DNA from 2 places in the Klebsiella quasipneumoniae subsp. quasipneumoniae genome. Region 2 is predicted to be linked to the other one. Evidence: riboswitches for the same ligand, from Rfam matches in the RefSeq annotation. Region 2 holds a riboswitch; the other holds the start of a gene.
The links. Region 2 has a riboswitch for cobalamin ahead of LGM20_RS04895 (cobyrinate a,c-diamide synthase). Riboswitches for the same ligand answer to the same signal wherever they lie in the genome.

Region 1: it holds a riboswitch for cobalamin, as region 2 does, so the genes downstream of both, btuB (TonB-dependent vitamin B12 receptor BtuB) here and LGM20_RS04895 (cobyrinate a,c-diamide synthase) in region 2, are expected to answer to the same signal.

Annotation. Positions count from the first base shown of each region.
Region 1 is NZ_CP084876.1:5,185,008-5,192,682, forward strand. It holds gene btuB (TonB-dependent vitamin B12 receptor BtuB) at 1-1,593, opposite strand, end outside; cobalamin riboswitch at 1,659-1,845, opposite strand; gene trmA (tRNA (uridine(54)-C5)-methyltransferase TrmA) at 1,960-3,060, shown strand; gene LGM20_RS24825 (YijD family membrane protein) at 3,111-3,470, opposite strand; gene fabR (HTH-type transcriptional repressor FabR) at 3,486-4,121, opposite strand; gene sthA (Si-specific NAD(P)(+) transhydrogenase) at 4,318-5,718, shown strand; gene oxyR (DNA-binding transcriptional regulator OxyR) at 5,701-6,618, opposite strand; gene argH (argininosuccinate lyase) at 6,879-7,675, opposite strand, start outside.
Region 2 is NZ_CP084876.1:974,921-982,595, forward strand. It holds gene pduF (propanediol diffusion facilitator PduF) at 1-564, shown strand, start outside; gene pocR (transcriptional regulator PocR) at 753-1,664, shown strand; cobalamin riboswitch at 1,966-2,133, shown strand; gene LGM20_RS04895 (cobyrinate a,c-diamide synthase) at 2,222-3,601, shown strand; gene cbiB (adenosylcobinamide-phosphate synthase CbiB) at 3,598-4,557, shown strand; gene LGM20_RS04905 (cobalt-precorrin-8 methylmutase) at 4,568-5,200, shown strand; gene cbiD (cobalt-precorrin-5B (C(1))-methyltransferase CbiD) at 5,197-6,336, shown strand; gene LGM20_RS04915 (cobalt-precorrin-7 (C(5))-methyltransferase) at 6,330-6,935, shown strand; gene LGM20_RS04920 (decarboxylating cobalt-precorrin-6B (C(15))-methyltransferase) at 6,925-7,494, shown strand; gene LGM20_RS04925 (cobalt-precorrin-4 methyltransferase) at 7,487-7,675, shown strand, end outside.

The sequences.
Region 1 (7,675 bases), 1.1 Mb from region 2:
GACCTGGCCGTTCAGCTCGTATTTCACCTGCTGCTTCGCCCGGCGATAGAGGATCTTGTTAGTTTCATCATCGCGAGGGTCAACATACTGCAGCGTCAGATGGTGCTCCACCGGCCCTGTGGTGACATTCCCCGTCCACTCCAGCCCCTTGATCGTCGCAGACTTGACGTTGTAATAGGCGTTGTTGTCGTAATCGATGAGGTTTTGAATCTCATAGCGATACGCGGAGAGACGCCAGTCGACCGGCCCCGTCAACCCTTCGAGGCCCGCTTCCCACTGCTTCGACTCCTCTGGCTTCAGGTTCGGGTTAGAGGCGATGCCAAAACGTTCCGCGCCGTACTGCTGTCCGAGGGAGGGGGCGAGGAATCCTGTACCGTACGAGAGCGTTGTCCGATAACCCTCGATAAATTCCCAGCCTGCCGCCGTCTGCCAGGTACCGTGCCAGCCAAACTGCTCGTCATGATCCTCACGGCCGGAAGCTTCCAGCGTCACGCTGTCAATCTGCTGCTGGCCCGTCAGATAAAGACCGGTGGTATCGCGCTTATACACGTCGGTACTGGTCGTTCCGCTGGATTTCAGCTTCTCCTGTTTCCAGTCTACGCCACCGCTCACTGCGCCATGGCCCACCACAACATTATTTCCCCATTGGATATAGCGTTGTTCCATATCATCCAGGGTGGTGCCCGCGGCATAGCGGCCAGCGTCGCTGCTGTAGTTGTAATCTTTAATACGCTGATAGTTCGCAATCAGCTGGGAGGAGTAAATTCCGGAATGGTAGTGCAGACCGGTGTCCCAGGATTGGGTATAGGACTGATCTTCATCGTTTCCACCTGCGTAGCCCCAGTTACCCTGGTCATAGTCAGCATTGGCGGAATAACCATAGCCGCGGAAGAACCCCGAGAAGTTGTCATCGAACTGATGCTGTACCCCGCCCCATAGCATTTTATTGCGGTAGCCGTCGCGATCGCTGTCGCCGCTATAAGAGGAGTTCGGCTGGACGTTAAACCCTTTGGTGGTCTGATAGGCGCCGGCAGCGGTAACCAGCGTATCGCCAAACCGCTTGTTAAAGGCGCCATCGTAGGACTGATAGCCGTTCGTTCCCGCGCCGGCGTTGATCTGCGAACGCTCAGCATCGGTCATGGTGATGATGTTCACCACCCCGCCGATCGCCCCGGAGCCGTACACCGCGGAGCGCGGGCCGCGAATGTATTCCACCCGCTGGACCAGAGAGATAGGGATCTGACTGATATCCACGCCGTTGGAGATCCCCGGACGCGCCATCGGCACGCCGTCGATCAGCACCAGCACGTGGCGAGCCTCCGTCCCCCGAACATACAGCGAAGCGCTCTGCCCCATGCCGCCGTTGCGGGCAATATCGACCCCGGGAAGACGACGCATGACATCGTTTAAATCTTTGGACTGCCAGCGGTCGATGTCATCGCGCGTCACTATATCGGTCGGCGCCAGCACGGTATTGACCGGCTGTTGAAAACGGTTTGCTGTCACCACCAACGTGTCTGAATTGCTGTCCTGCGCCCAGCCGGAAAATGCCGTGACGGATAAGGCCGTCATCAGCGAAGCTTTTTTAATCATTGTAAAAGCATCCGAAACAGAAAAAGGATGCCGCAGGTTTTATCAGTTGCTCGCGACGATAAAACCCAGTGCGACGTATTCCGGCAGGTCTTCGGGCTTGGAGGCTGTTTCAAGAAATAATGACTTCCCACGGCTAACCGCAGTGTCTGCACCGAGTGCGCTCATTTCTCACCTTCCTTACCGCTGCGCGTCAGCCCCAGATTTCCACTGGGTTCCCTTTTAACTCACAGGACCGGTAGGCGAATGCTACAATCAGAAACATATAGATGTCCAGACTGCTAATTATATTTCCCGCGGCATTCGAGGCTGGACATCCCCGGCGCTTTCCCTACAATCCCCGCGTACTTATTTTATTCAGGATACATCATGACCCCCGAACACCTTCCTACCGAACAATACGAAGCGCAGCTGGCAGAAAAAGTCGTCCGTTTGCAAACCATGATGGCGCCTTTTGCCGCGCCGGTTCCGGAAGTGTTTCGTTCGCCGGTCAGCCACTACCGTATGCGCGCCGAGTTCCGTCTGTGGCACGATGGCGACGACCTGTACCATATTATTTTCGATCAGCAGACCCGGTCGCGGATTCGCGTTGACAGCTTCCCGGCCGCCAGCGCGCTCATCAATCAGCTGATGACCGCCATGCTGGAGGGCGTGCGCAACAATCCCGTGCTGCGCCATAAGCTGTTTCAGATTGACTATCTGACCACCCTCAGCAACCAGGCGGTCGTCTCGCTGCTGTATCATAAAAAGCTCGATGATGCCTGGCGTGAGCAAGCGGAGGCGCTGCGTGACGCCCTGCGAGCCCAGGGGCTCAATGTGCATCTGATTGGTCGGGCGACTAAAACTAAAATCGAGCTCGATCAGGATTATATAGATGAACGCCTGCCGGTTGGCGGTCGGGAGATGATCTACCGTCAGGTGGAAAACAGCTTTACCCAACCGAACGCGGCCATGAACATTCAGATGCTGGAGTGGGCGCTGGATGTCACCAAAGGGGCGACCGGCGACCTGCTGGAATTGTACTGCGGCAACGGTAACTTCTCGCTGGCGCTGGCGCGTAATTTCGATCGCGTACTGGCCACCGAAATCGCCAAACCGTCGGTGGCGGCGGCGCAGTACAACATCGCCGCCAACCATATCGACAACGTGCAGATTATCCGCATGGCGGCTGAAGAGTTTACTCAGGCGATGAACGGCGTGCGTGAGTTCAACCGGCTGCAGGGTATCGATCTGCAAAGCTATCAGTGCGAGACTATTTTCGTCGATCCGCCGCGTAGCGGGCTGGACAGTGAAACGGAGAAAATGGTGCAGGCCTATCCGCGCATACTGTACATTTCGTGCAACCCGGAAACGCTGTGCCGTAATCTGGAAACGCTAAGCCAGACGCACAACATTACCCGGCTGGCGCTGTTCGACCAGTTCCCGTATACCCATCACATGGAGTGCGGCGTTCTGCTGACCCGGAAATAGGCCAAAAAAAACCGGCAACGTCATATTGCCGGTTTTTTATCACTGGCGGCTTATTCGGCGGCGGTATTTTTGCGGTTACGCATCTTGTAGCCAATCCAGAAGACCATCGCGACGGACAGAACGGCCGGGAAGAAGTTAGAGCCGATATCCGGGTACTCCGCACGCACGACGGTGCTGTACAACAGCACCCCGAGAATAAAAAAGGCGGCGGCCAGGCCCGGTAGCCCGACGGGCATACTGCGATTCTGATAGCGCTGATGCAGACAGTAGACCGTCAGCAGCAGGGATAAGATGGGGAAGACGGAAAACGGAACTATCGAACTGAACAGCGCCGCAAAGGCGCCATTAATAGATAACCCGGCAATCAGCGCCAGCAGCAGCGTACCTTTATCTTGAACTGAGTGTTTCATTGCTCGTCCTTCACGTTATTCGGAATGATGTGACATTTTTTCTTGTTCACGGCGATACCAGTAATACGCGCCTTTAGAGATCATTCTGAGCTGCAGTACCAACCGTTCTTCCAGCTGTCGGCGCTGTTCAGGGCCGACATCCAGCGCTTCCGCGCCAGCGCTAAAAACGATGGTGACCATAGCTTCAGCCTGCGCTTCGGTAAAGGCGCGCGGCATATGGTTTTCGAGTTCTAAATAGTCGGCGAGTTCCGCAATAAAATGCTGGATTTCGCGTGCGACGGCGGCGCGAAACGCCGCAGACGTTCCCGAGCGCTCGCGCAGCAGCAGGCGGAAAGCGTTCGGGTTGTTACCGATAAACTCCATAAAGGTCGAGACCGAGGTGCGGATCACGCTGCCGCCTTTGGCAATCCGCTGGCGCGCCTGGCGCATCAGCTGGCGCAGCATCAGTCCGCTCTCATCGACCATCGTCAGGCCTAACTCATCGACATCGCGAAAATGACGATAAAAGGACGTCGGCGCGATCCCTGCTTCCCGCGCCACTTCACGCAAGCTCAGGCTGGCGAAACTCCGCTCAGCGCTAAGTTGGCTGAATGCCGCTTCCACCAGCGAACGGCGGGTTTTTTCTTTTTGTTGTGCTCTTACGCCCATCACGATGTATGAATCCTTCCAATAGCCCTGCTGGCACTATACCAGAGATTAAAACTAATCGGTTTGCCCTGGATTGTGAATGATTGTTTACGAGCCGTTTCTGCTTTTATGCCGCAAAAAAGCACAACGATAATTGGGTTAAAGCGCAGCGAATGTTATCATCGTGTTTATTTTATGTATAAAACAGGTGAGTAATGCCATGTCACACTCTTGGGATTATGATGCAATAGTGATTGGTTCCGGTCCTGGCGGCGAAGGCGCCGCCATGGGACTGGTGAAACAGGGAGCACGCGTTGCCGTCATCGAGCGCTACCATAATGTCGGCGGCGGTTGCACCCACTGGGGCACCATCCCGTCGAAAGCCCTCCGCCATGCCGTCAGCCGTATTATCGAGTTTAACCAAAACCCCCTCTACAGCGACCACTCCCGCCTTCTTCGCTCTTCTTTCGCCGACATCCTTAACCATGCCGACAGCGTCATCAACCAGCAGACTCATATGCGCCAGGGATTCTATGAGCGCAACCACTGTGAAATTCTGCAGGGCAATGCCCACTTCGTTGATGAGCATACTCTGGCGCTGGAGTGCCATGACGGCACGGTCGAGACGGTGACCGCGGAGAAATTCGTTATCGCCTGCGGATCTCGCCCCTATCATCCGGCGGATGTCGATTTCCACCACCCGCGCATCTATGACAGCGATTCGATTCTCAGCCTGCAGCATGAGCCGCGCCATGTGATCATTTACGGCGCCGGGGTAATCGGTTGTGAATATGCGTCGATCTTCCGCGGCATGGAGGTGAAGGTCGATCTGATCAACACCCGCGATCGTCTGCTGGCCTTCCTCGATCAGGAGATGTCAGATTCGCTCTCCTATCACTTCTGGAACAGCGGCGTGGTCATTCGCCACAACGAGGAGTACGAAAAGATTGAAGGCGTTGATGACGGCGTCATCATGCATCTGAAATCCGGGAAAAAGCTCAAAGCGGACTGCCTGCTGTACGCCAACGGCCGCACCGGCAATACCGACACTCTGGCGCTGGAAAACATCGGACTGCAGACCGACAGTCGCGGCCAGCTGAAGGTCAACAGCATGTACCAGACCGCCCTTCCGCACATCTATGCGGTTGGGGATGTCATCGGCTATCCGAGCCTCGCCTCCGCGGCGTACGATCAAGGACGCATTGCCGCCCAGGCGCTGGTGAAAGGCGAAGCCTCAGCGCATCTGATTGAAGATATCCCGACCGGGATCTACACCATTCCGGAAATCAGCTCCGTCGGGAAAACCGAGCAGCAGCTGACGGCGATGAAAGTGCCGTATGAGGTGGGTCGCGCTCAGTTTAAACACCTGGCGCGGGCGCAAATCGTTGGCATGAGCGTGGGAACCCTGAAGATCCTGTTCCACCGGGAAACCAAGGAGATCCTCGGCATTCACTGCTTTGGCGAACGCGCAGCCGAAATCATTCACATCGGCCAGGCGATCATGGAGCAGAAAGGTGGTGGTAACACCATTGAGTACTTCGTCAACACCACCTTTAACTACCCGACCATGGCGGAAGCGTACCGGGTTGCCGCGCTGAACGGCTTAAACCGCCTGTTTTAACGCCTTGTCGAAATGGCCATCCATCGTGCCGCGGATGGCCTCCGCCAGATGTTCATAGCGGCTGCGCAGCGGTGAGCCCGGACGGTAAACCAGACCGATGGTGCGTCTTGGCTCTGGCTTAATGCACGGCAGGTAGACCACGCCATCGCGTTTTCTTTCTTGCGGCACTGCCAGCGCAGGCAGCAGGGTAATACCGCTGCCTGCCGCCACCATATTGCGCAGCGTTTCCAGGCTGGTCGCGCGGAAGTGGGTATCCTCATCCGCCCCCGCTTCAAAGCAGAAGCCCATCGCCTGATCGCGCAGGCAGTGGCCATCCTCCAGCATCAGCAGCTTTTCACCGGCCAGATCCGACATCGGCACCCGGTCGCGGTTTGCCCACGGATGATCTTCATAGATAGCCAGCATCATCGGCTCATCGAACAGCGGCACCTCGATAAAGGCCTCGCTCTCTTTGACCAGCGCCAGGATGGCGCAGTCGAGCTTACCGCTGTCGAGCTGAGCCAGCAGCTGATGGGTCTGCGCTTCGTGCAGATACATTTCCAGCTTCGGGAAGGTCTGATGCAGCATCGGAATGATGTGCGGTAGCAGGTACGGGCCAATTGTCGGGATCAAGCCGATATGCAGCGGCCCGGACATGGTTTCCCCTTGTTGGCTTGCCATCTCCTTGAGCACTTTTACTTCGCGTAACACGGTACGCGCCTGATCCACCAGCAACAGCCCCGCCTGGGTAAACAGAACCTTACGGCTGGTGCGCTCCAGCAGCATGACGCCAAGCTCATCCTCCAGCTTGCGGATCTGTCCGCTGAGCGTCGGTTGGCTCACATGGCATGAGTCAGCCGCCCGCCGGAAGTGGCGGTGTTCGGCGAGCGCTACCAGGTATTCAAGATCGCGAATATTCATTATTCATCCTCCATCGCCACGATAGTCCATGGCGATAGATAGCATAGCAACGAACGATTATCCCTATCAAGTTTTCTGTTCAATAATACGCCCATAAAGACGGTGAACCTGTGAAAACCACTGACCCGTCACACTGTTTCTCTACCCGAACAACTAAAGCCAACGTGAACTTTTGCGGACCTTGCGTCCGCTTTTTTTTTTGCATAAAAAACCCGGCGTCGCTGGACTCGGCCGGGTCAGGGAAGGCAGATATCTGTGGATTAGCTCAGACGGGCCTTCGCCTCGTCGATAGCCTGCGCCACCTGCTGCGGCGAGACGCCGCCTTTTGCCGCGCGTTTATCAAGGCAGGACTGCAGCGACAGAATCGGATAAACATCGTCCGCAATCACCGGGCTGAATTTCTGCAGGTCGGCCAGGGCCAGCGCTTCCAGCGGTTTCCCTTGCGCAATGGCTTCCACCACCGCTTCACCGACAATATGGTGCGCCTCGCGGAACGGTACGCCTTTCGCCACCAGATAATCCGCCAGCTCAGTGGCGTTAGCATAGCCCTGCTGCGCCGCTTCCGCACAGCGCGGACGTTTCACCTGGATACCATCCAGCACCAGGGTCGCCATATGCAGGCAGTCGAGCCAGGTATCCAGAGCGTCGAAAAGTCCCTCTTTATCTTCCTGCATATCTTTGTTGTAGGCCAGCGGCAGCCCTTTCAGGGTCATCATCATGCCGGTCAGCGCGCCCTGCACGCGGCCGCATTTGCCACGGATAAGCTCCAGGGCATCCGGGTTTTTCTTCTGCGGCATCAGCGAGGAGCCTGAGGTTACGCGGTCGGAAAGCTCGACGAAATTCGCTTCGCCGGAGTTAAAGAAAATCAGATCTTCCGCAAAGCGCGACAGATGGACCATGCCGATAGAGGCATCGGAAAGCAGCTCCAGAACATGGTCGCGGTCGGACACGCTGTCGAGGCTGTTGCGGGTGGCGGAGGCAAAGCCCAGCCAGCCGGCCAGCTGCTCGCGGTCGATTTCATACGCCGTTCCCGCCAGCGCGCCGCAGCCCAGCGGGC
Region 2 (7,675 bases):
CCCGGCCGAAAAGTTTTTCCCTATATCGTTTCACAGGTTGCCGGCGCCTTTGGCGGCGCGGTGCTGGCCTATGTGCTGTACAGCACGATGTTCACCGAGTTTGAATCCGCCCACCATATCGCGCGCGGCAGCGTAGAGAGCCTGCAGCTGGCGAGTATTTTCAGCACCTACCCGGCGGCATCGCTGAGCATCTGGCATGCGGCGCTGGTTGAAGTGGTGATCACCTCCATGCTGATGGGGATGATTATGGCGCTGACCGACGACGGCAACGGCGTACCGAAAGGGCCGCTGGCTCCGCTGCTGATCGGCCTGCTGGTGGCGGTCATTGGCGCTTCAACCGGGCCGCTAACCGGCTTTGCGATGAATCCGGCGCGTGATTTTGGGCCGAAGCTGTTTACGTGGATGGCGGGTTGGGGCGATATCGCGATGACCGGCGGAAGGGATATTCCGTACTTTATTGTGCCGATTATTGCGCCATTGATCGGCGCCTGTCTCGGCGCGGCCATCTATCGTTATCTGATTGGTAATAATCTACCGTGTAATACCTGTAAATTAGAGGATTAAGGTCACGGCTGAAATAGCCAAAAATTTTCATGAACCGGTATCACGAACTCGCCAAAAACGTCTCCCACGGATGGGAGACTTTTGCTATCGTATTATTCTTTTATCGTTGGCGGCAATGGATGATGAAAGGAAGTAAATATTAAAGAAATGTTTTATTTATAACAAAAAATTAACTGAGAGGTTTTATCATGATTTCTGCGAGCACACTGAACTCAGAACTCATTAATAAAATCGCACAGGATTTTGCGCAGGCCACCAGTCTGGCGGTGGTGGTCGTCAATATTCATGGTGATGAAATATCTGAACTGTTTAACTTCACCCCTTTTTGCCAGCTGATGCGCCAGCATCCCCAGCACAGCACCCGCTGTCGAATGAGCGACCGCTGCGGCGGGCTTGAGGCGTCTAAAACCGATCAGCTCTGTATCTACCGCTGCCACGCCGGGTTAACCGATTTCTCCATTCCTCTGGTCATTGCCGGGCACCTTGTGGGCTTTGTGCTTTGTGGCCAGGTGCGCTTAAGCAACGATGTTGAACTGGTCGATATCCTCAACGTGGATGACCGCTGGCAGGCCGACCCCGAGCTGCTTAAAGCGTTTCGCGACGTGCCGGAAATGGACTACGCCAGAGTGATTGCTTCTGCTGATTTACTGAAGCTCATCGTCGAAAACTGCCTTAAAAAACAGCTCAACTTTGTGGTGATTAAAGATAATCCCCAGCAGCCGGAACCTGCGCGCGCCAGCCGCGTTGCCAGCCCTCATGACAGCAAAATGAAGAAGGCGCTGCGCTACATTGACGCCCATTTATCCGACGAGCTTCGCCTGGAAGACGTCGCCGCTCACGTTTATCTCAGCCCCTATTACTTCAGTAAGCTGTTCAAAAAATATCAGGGTATCGGCTTTAATGCCTGGGTCAACCATCAGCGGATGGTGAGCGCCAAAGAGCTGCTATGCCACAGCGACTGGAGCATCGCCAGCATTGCGCGGAATTTAGGATTTTCGCAAACCAGCTATTTTTGCAAAGTTTTTCGCCAGGCCTATCAGGTGACTCCGCAGGCCTATCGTCAGCAAATTAACGCCAGATCACAAACTGAGTCAGTTTAAATGACAATAATTTGTTATCGCCGGTTTTTGTTATACCCGCTTATCCTGCTCATTCTAAAATGAAAATATCTCATTCACAGCAATAAATTGTCATAGCGCAACAAAATAATAATGAGAGAACGATAAACTGCACCAGTTTTTATTTATTTGATGGGATAGAGTGATATCCGAAATGGCTTTCAGCGCGCCATCGGCGTAATGAAATAGCTTTGGTATTTAAAAATTAAACACGACGGAAGCCATCCTGCTTCCGTAAGATGTTCCGGGAATCATTCAAGTGGATTTCATCCCGCTCGAATCATGACGGACTAAACCGACAGGCGCCAGGGAAGGGGGTGTGAATCCCCCGCAGCCCCCGCTGCTGTGATGCTGACGAACCCATATTTAGCCACTGATCTGTTTACCGGATTGGGAAGGATGGGGAAGGACGACGCTAAGCCAGAAGACCTGCCTGTCGGTAATAATCAACAACTTCGGTGGGAAGTGGGTTGCTCAGATGCGTACAGTCGAAAGACTGGGAATGCACGCAGCCCTACCACCCGGCACAGGATCGGGGTATGGCAGCCAGGCAGCACGCATTCATTCTCGCAGGTACCGGCAGCGGTTGTGGTAAAACTACGGTCACGCTTGGCCTGCTCAGCCTGTTGAAGCAGCGCGGCATGCGGGTTCAGCCCTGCAAAGTCGGCCCGGACTACCTCGACACCGGCTGGCACACCGCCGTCAGCGGCGTCGCTTCCCGCAACCTCGACAGCTTTATGCTCCCGGAGCCGGTGCTTAACGCGCTATTTTGCGAACAGATGCAGCGGGCGGATATCGCGGTCATTGAGGGCGTGATGGGGCTGTATGACGGCTTCGGTACCGACCCTGGCTACTGCAGCACCGCCGCGATGGCTAAACAGCTCGGCTGTGCGGTCATTTTGCTGGTAGATGGCAAAGCGGTTTCCACCTCCATCGCCGCCACGGTGATGGGATTTCAACACTTCGACCCCAGCCTCAACATTGCCGGCGTTATCGTCAACCGCGTCAACAGCGAATCCCATTATCAGCTTCTCAAAGGCGCCATTGAACGCTACTGCGGGCTGCCGGTGCTCGGCTACGTACCGCGAGTGGAAGGGGTGGCGTTACCCGAACGCCATCTGGGGCTGGTTACCGCCCGCGAGTCGCTGGTCAATCAGCAGCCGTGGCGCGATTTTGCCCAAACGCTGGCGCAAACGCTGGATATTGAACAGCTTCTTACCCTCAGCCAGCTCTCCATCCTGCCCGCCGGGGAGTGGCCGGCGCTGCCGTCTCCTGATGCTGGCGCGGGCCTGACGCTGGCGCTGGCCGACGACGAGGCCTTCAACTTTTACTACCCGGATAACCTCTCGCTGCTTGAACGCTGCGGAGTGAATATCGTGCGCTTCAGCCCGCTGCACGATAGCGAGCTGCCACCGTGCCAGATGATTTGGCTCGGCGGCGGCTATCCGGAAATTCATGCTGCCGCGCTGGCGGCCAATACGCCGATGCTGGCGCAGCTGCGGGAGGCGCACCGGCGCGGGGTGGCGATTTACGCCGAATGCGGCGGTTTGATGTATCTCGGCAGCTCCCTGGAAGACGCCAGCGGCGACATCTATCCGATGGCCAACCTGATCCCCGGCCACAGCAAGATGGGCAAACGGCTTACCCGCTTTGGCTACTGCGAGGCGCGGGCGATGCGGCAAACGCTGCTGGCGGCGCCCGGCGAAACCCTGCGCGGGCATGAATTTCACTACTCGGATTTTACTCCCGAGTCCCCGGCGGTTCTGGCCTGCCGCAAGGTCCGCGACGGTATGACCCTTCAGCAGTGGTCCGGCGGCTGGCAGGTGGGCAACACGTTCGCCAGCTATCTGCACCTGCACTTTGCGCAGCGCCCCACCATGCTCAACCACTGGCTGGCTGCGGCAAGGAGCGCGCTATGACGCTGCTGGCATGGGGCGTTGCCTGGCTCCTCGATTTTATCATCGGCGATCCGCAGAGCTGGCCGCATCCGGTGCGCTGGATTGGCAGCCTGATCGCCGCCGTTCAGCGCGGCGTGCGCCGCTATTGCCGCAGCGATGTCGCCCTGCGCGTCGGCGGCGGGGTGATGTGGATAGTTGTGGTCGGACTAACGTGGAGCGTCTGCTGGGGCGTGCTGACGCTGGCGCAGAGGATTCATCCGTGGCTTGGCTGGCTGGTTGAGGTCTGGATGATTTTCACCGTGCTGGCCGGACGCTGCCTGGCGCAGTCGGCGCGGGACGTCGAGCGCCCGCTGCGCGCGGGGGATCTGGCGGAAAGCCGCGTCAAACTCTCATGGATTGTCGGGCGCGACACGACGCAGCTTGCGCCGCAGCAGATTAATCGCGCGGTGGTGGAAACCGTCGCGGAGAACACCGTTGACGGGATTATCGCGCCGCTCTTCTTCCTGCTGCTCGGCGGCGCGCCGCTGGCGATGGCCTATAAAGCGGTCAACACCCTGGATTCGATGGTCGGCTATAAGCACGAAAAATACCGGGCCATCGGCATGGTCAGCGCCCGCCTCGATGATGTCGCCAACTTTATCCCCGCTCGCCTGAGCTGGCTGCTTATCAGCCTCGCCGCTTTCCTCTGCGGTGAAGCGGGCGGCCGCGCGCTGCGCATCGGCTGGCGCGACCGCTACAACCACAGCAGCCCGAACTGCGGATGGTCGGAGGCCACCGTCGCCGGGGCGCTCGGCATCCGGCTTGGCGGCCCTAACGATTACTTTGGACAGCGCGTGGAGAAGCCGTGGATTGGCGAGGCGACGCGCGATATTTCCGTAGACGATATTTCCCGAACGATTCGACTGATGTGGGTGTCTTCGACCCTGGCGCTGGCGCTGTTTATGGCGATCCGGTTCTGGCTGGTCGGCGCAGCCTGAGGACAAATGAATGCACTATATCCAGCAACCGCAGGCGATTGAGGCGAAAAGCTTCGACATTATTGGCGACATTATTGCGCAGACCCGCCCGGACTACCGCTTTGCCAGCCCGCTACACGAAGCCATTATCAAGCGGGTGATCCACACCACCGCCGATTTTGACTGGCTGGATATCCTGTGGTTTTCTCCCGACGTGCTTCCTCGCTTAAGCGCCGCCCTGAGCCAGCCCTGCACGCTTTATACCGATACCACCATGGCCCTTTCCGGGATCAATAAAACCCTGCTGGCGAAATTCGGCGGCGAGTGCCGCTGCTATATCAGCGATCCGCGCGTGGTGGCGGAGGCCAAAGCGCAGGGGATGACCCGCTCGATGGCGGCGGTCGATATTGCGGTTGCCGAAGAGGGCGAGAAGGTGTTTGTTTTCGGCAATGCGCCCACCGCGCTGTTTCGTCTGCTGGAGCATGATGTCGCGGTCAACGGCGTGATTGGCGTGCCGGTCGGCTTCGTCGGCGCGGCGGAGTCGAAAGAGGCCCTGACGCAGAGCGGCCTGCCGGGCATTGCCGCGCTGGGTCGTAAAGGCGGCAGCAACGTCGCCGCCGCTATCGTCAACGCCATTCTGTACCACTTACAGGGGGCGAGATGAGCGAGCAATCCTTCGACGCCCCGGTGTGGCACAACGGCAAGACGCTGCGCAAAGGCTATACCACCGGATCCTGCGCGACGGCGGCGGCAAAGGTCGCGGCGCTGATGGTGATGCGCCAGCACCTCATTCATCAGGTCTCCATTGTGACTCCTTCCGGCGTCACCCTGTGCCTTAACGTCGAATCGCCGCACGTCGAAGGGCAGCAGGCGATCGCCGCGATTCGTAAAGACGGCGGCGATGACGTTGACGCCACCCACGGGATGCTGATTTTCGCCCGCGTGACGCTCGACGACTCCGGCGAGATAACCCTGCGCGGCGGCGAAGGCGTCGGCACGGTCACCCGCAAAGGGATCGGCCTGCCCATCGGCAGCCCGGCGATTAACCGCACCCCGCGCCACACCATTGAGTCGGCGGTGCGCGAAGCGATAGGCCCGTCGCGTGGGGCGACGGTAGAGATTTTCGCCCCGGAAGGCGAGGCGCGGGCGCAGAAAACCTATAACTCGCGGCTGGGGATCCTGGGTGGTATCTCGATTATCGGCACCACCGGTATCGTGACGCCGATGTCGGAAGAGAGCTGGAAGCGTTCGCTTTCGCTGGAGCTGGAAATTAAGCGCGCGGCGGGGCTGGAGCGGGTGGTGCTGGTGCCGGGCAACCACGGTGAACGCTTCGTACGCGAGCAGATGGGCATCGACTCGCAGGTGGTGGTCACCATGAGCAACTTCGTCGGCTACATGATTGAAGAGGCCGTGCGCCTCGGGTTCCGTCAGATTGTGCTGATTGGCCATCCCGGCAAGCTGATTAAAGTCGCCGCCGGGATCTTCCACACCCACAGCCATATCGCCGATGCGCGGATGGAAACCCTGGTCGCGCATCTGGCGCTGCTGGGAGCGCCGTTGGCGCTGCTGCAGCTGGTGAGCGAATGCGATACCACCGAAGCGGCGATGGAGCACATCGACGCGTACGGTTTTCAGCCTATCTATAACCATCTTGCTGAACGCATCTGCCTGCGGGTGATGCAGATGCTGCGCTTTACCAAAACGCCGCCCGTCTGCGACGCCATCATGTTCTCCTTTGATAACAAGGTCCTCGGCAGCAATCGCCCGGTGGCCGAGATTGCGCGGGAGATGTCATGTTAACGGTGGTCGGCATGGGGCCGTCAGGCCTGCATTTGATGACGCCGGCGGCGCGTGAGGCGGTGGCGACGGCAGACGCTTTGGTCGGCGGTAAGCGGCATTTGCAGCAGTTCCCTGAGTTTGACGGCGAACGGTTTGCGCTGGGTGCCAATATCGCCGAACTGCTGGAGTGGATCGGCGAGCGCGACGCGCAGAAGGTGGTGGTGCTGGCCTCCGGCGACCCGCTGTTTTACGGCATCGGTACGCGGCTGATCGCCCACTTTGGCATCGAGCGCGTGCGCATTATCCCCGGCATCAGCGCGGTGCAGTATCTCTGCGCGAAGGCCGGTATTGATATGAACGATATCTGGCTGACCAGCAGCCACGGGCGAGACGTCTGTTTTGATGAGCTGGCGCGTCAGCGCAAGGTGGCGATGGTGACCGACGGGCGCTGTGGGCCGCGGGAAATCGCCGCCCAGCTGGCGGCGCGGGGTAAAGGGTATCGCTGGATGGTGATTGGCGAAAATCTGGCGATGGATAACGAGCGGATCCACTGGCTACCGGTCAGTGAGGTCGACGGCGAATATGAGATGAACGCGGTGGTGATCCTCGATGAAAGATGAGCTTTTTCTGCGCGGCGAGAAGGTGCCGATGACCAAAGAGGCGGTTCGCGCGCTGGCGCTGGCCAAACTTGAACTGCACCGGGCAAGCCACCTGATTGATATCGGCGCCGGTACCGGCAGCGTGTCGATTGAGGCGGCGCTGCAGTATCCCTCTTTGCAGGTAACCGCCATCGAACGCAACCCCGCGGCTCTCCGGCTGCTGGACGAAAACCGCCAGCATTTCACCTGCGGCAATATTGAGATCCTGCCCGGCGAAGCGCCGATGGTGATGACCGAGCGGGCCGACGCCATTTTTATGGGCGGCAGCGGCGGCCGCCTCGACGAACTGATTGACTGGTCGTGGCAGCAGCTCTACCCCGGCGGTCGCCTGGTGATGACCTTTATCCTGCAGGAGAACCTGAACGCCGCTCTCGACTATCTGCGGCTGAAGGGAATCGAACAGGTTGATTGCCTGCAGCTGAACGTTTCATCGCTGACCTCTCTGGGCAGCGGCCACTATTTCAAACCGAATAATCCCGTTTTTGTTATCGCCTGTCAGAAGGAAGAAAACCATGGCTGAGACATTTGACCCCCGTTGTGTGTGGTTCGTTGGCGCAGGGCCGGGCGACCGTGAGCTGATTACCCTCAAGGGCTACCGCTTGCTGCAGCAGGCCCAGGTGGTGATCTACGCCGGGTCGCTGATAAACACCGCGCTGCTGGAGTACTGCCCGCCTGGGGCGGAGTGTCACGACAGCGCCGAA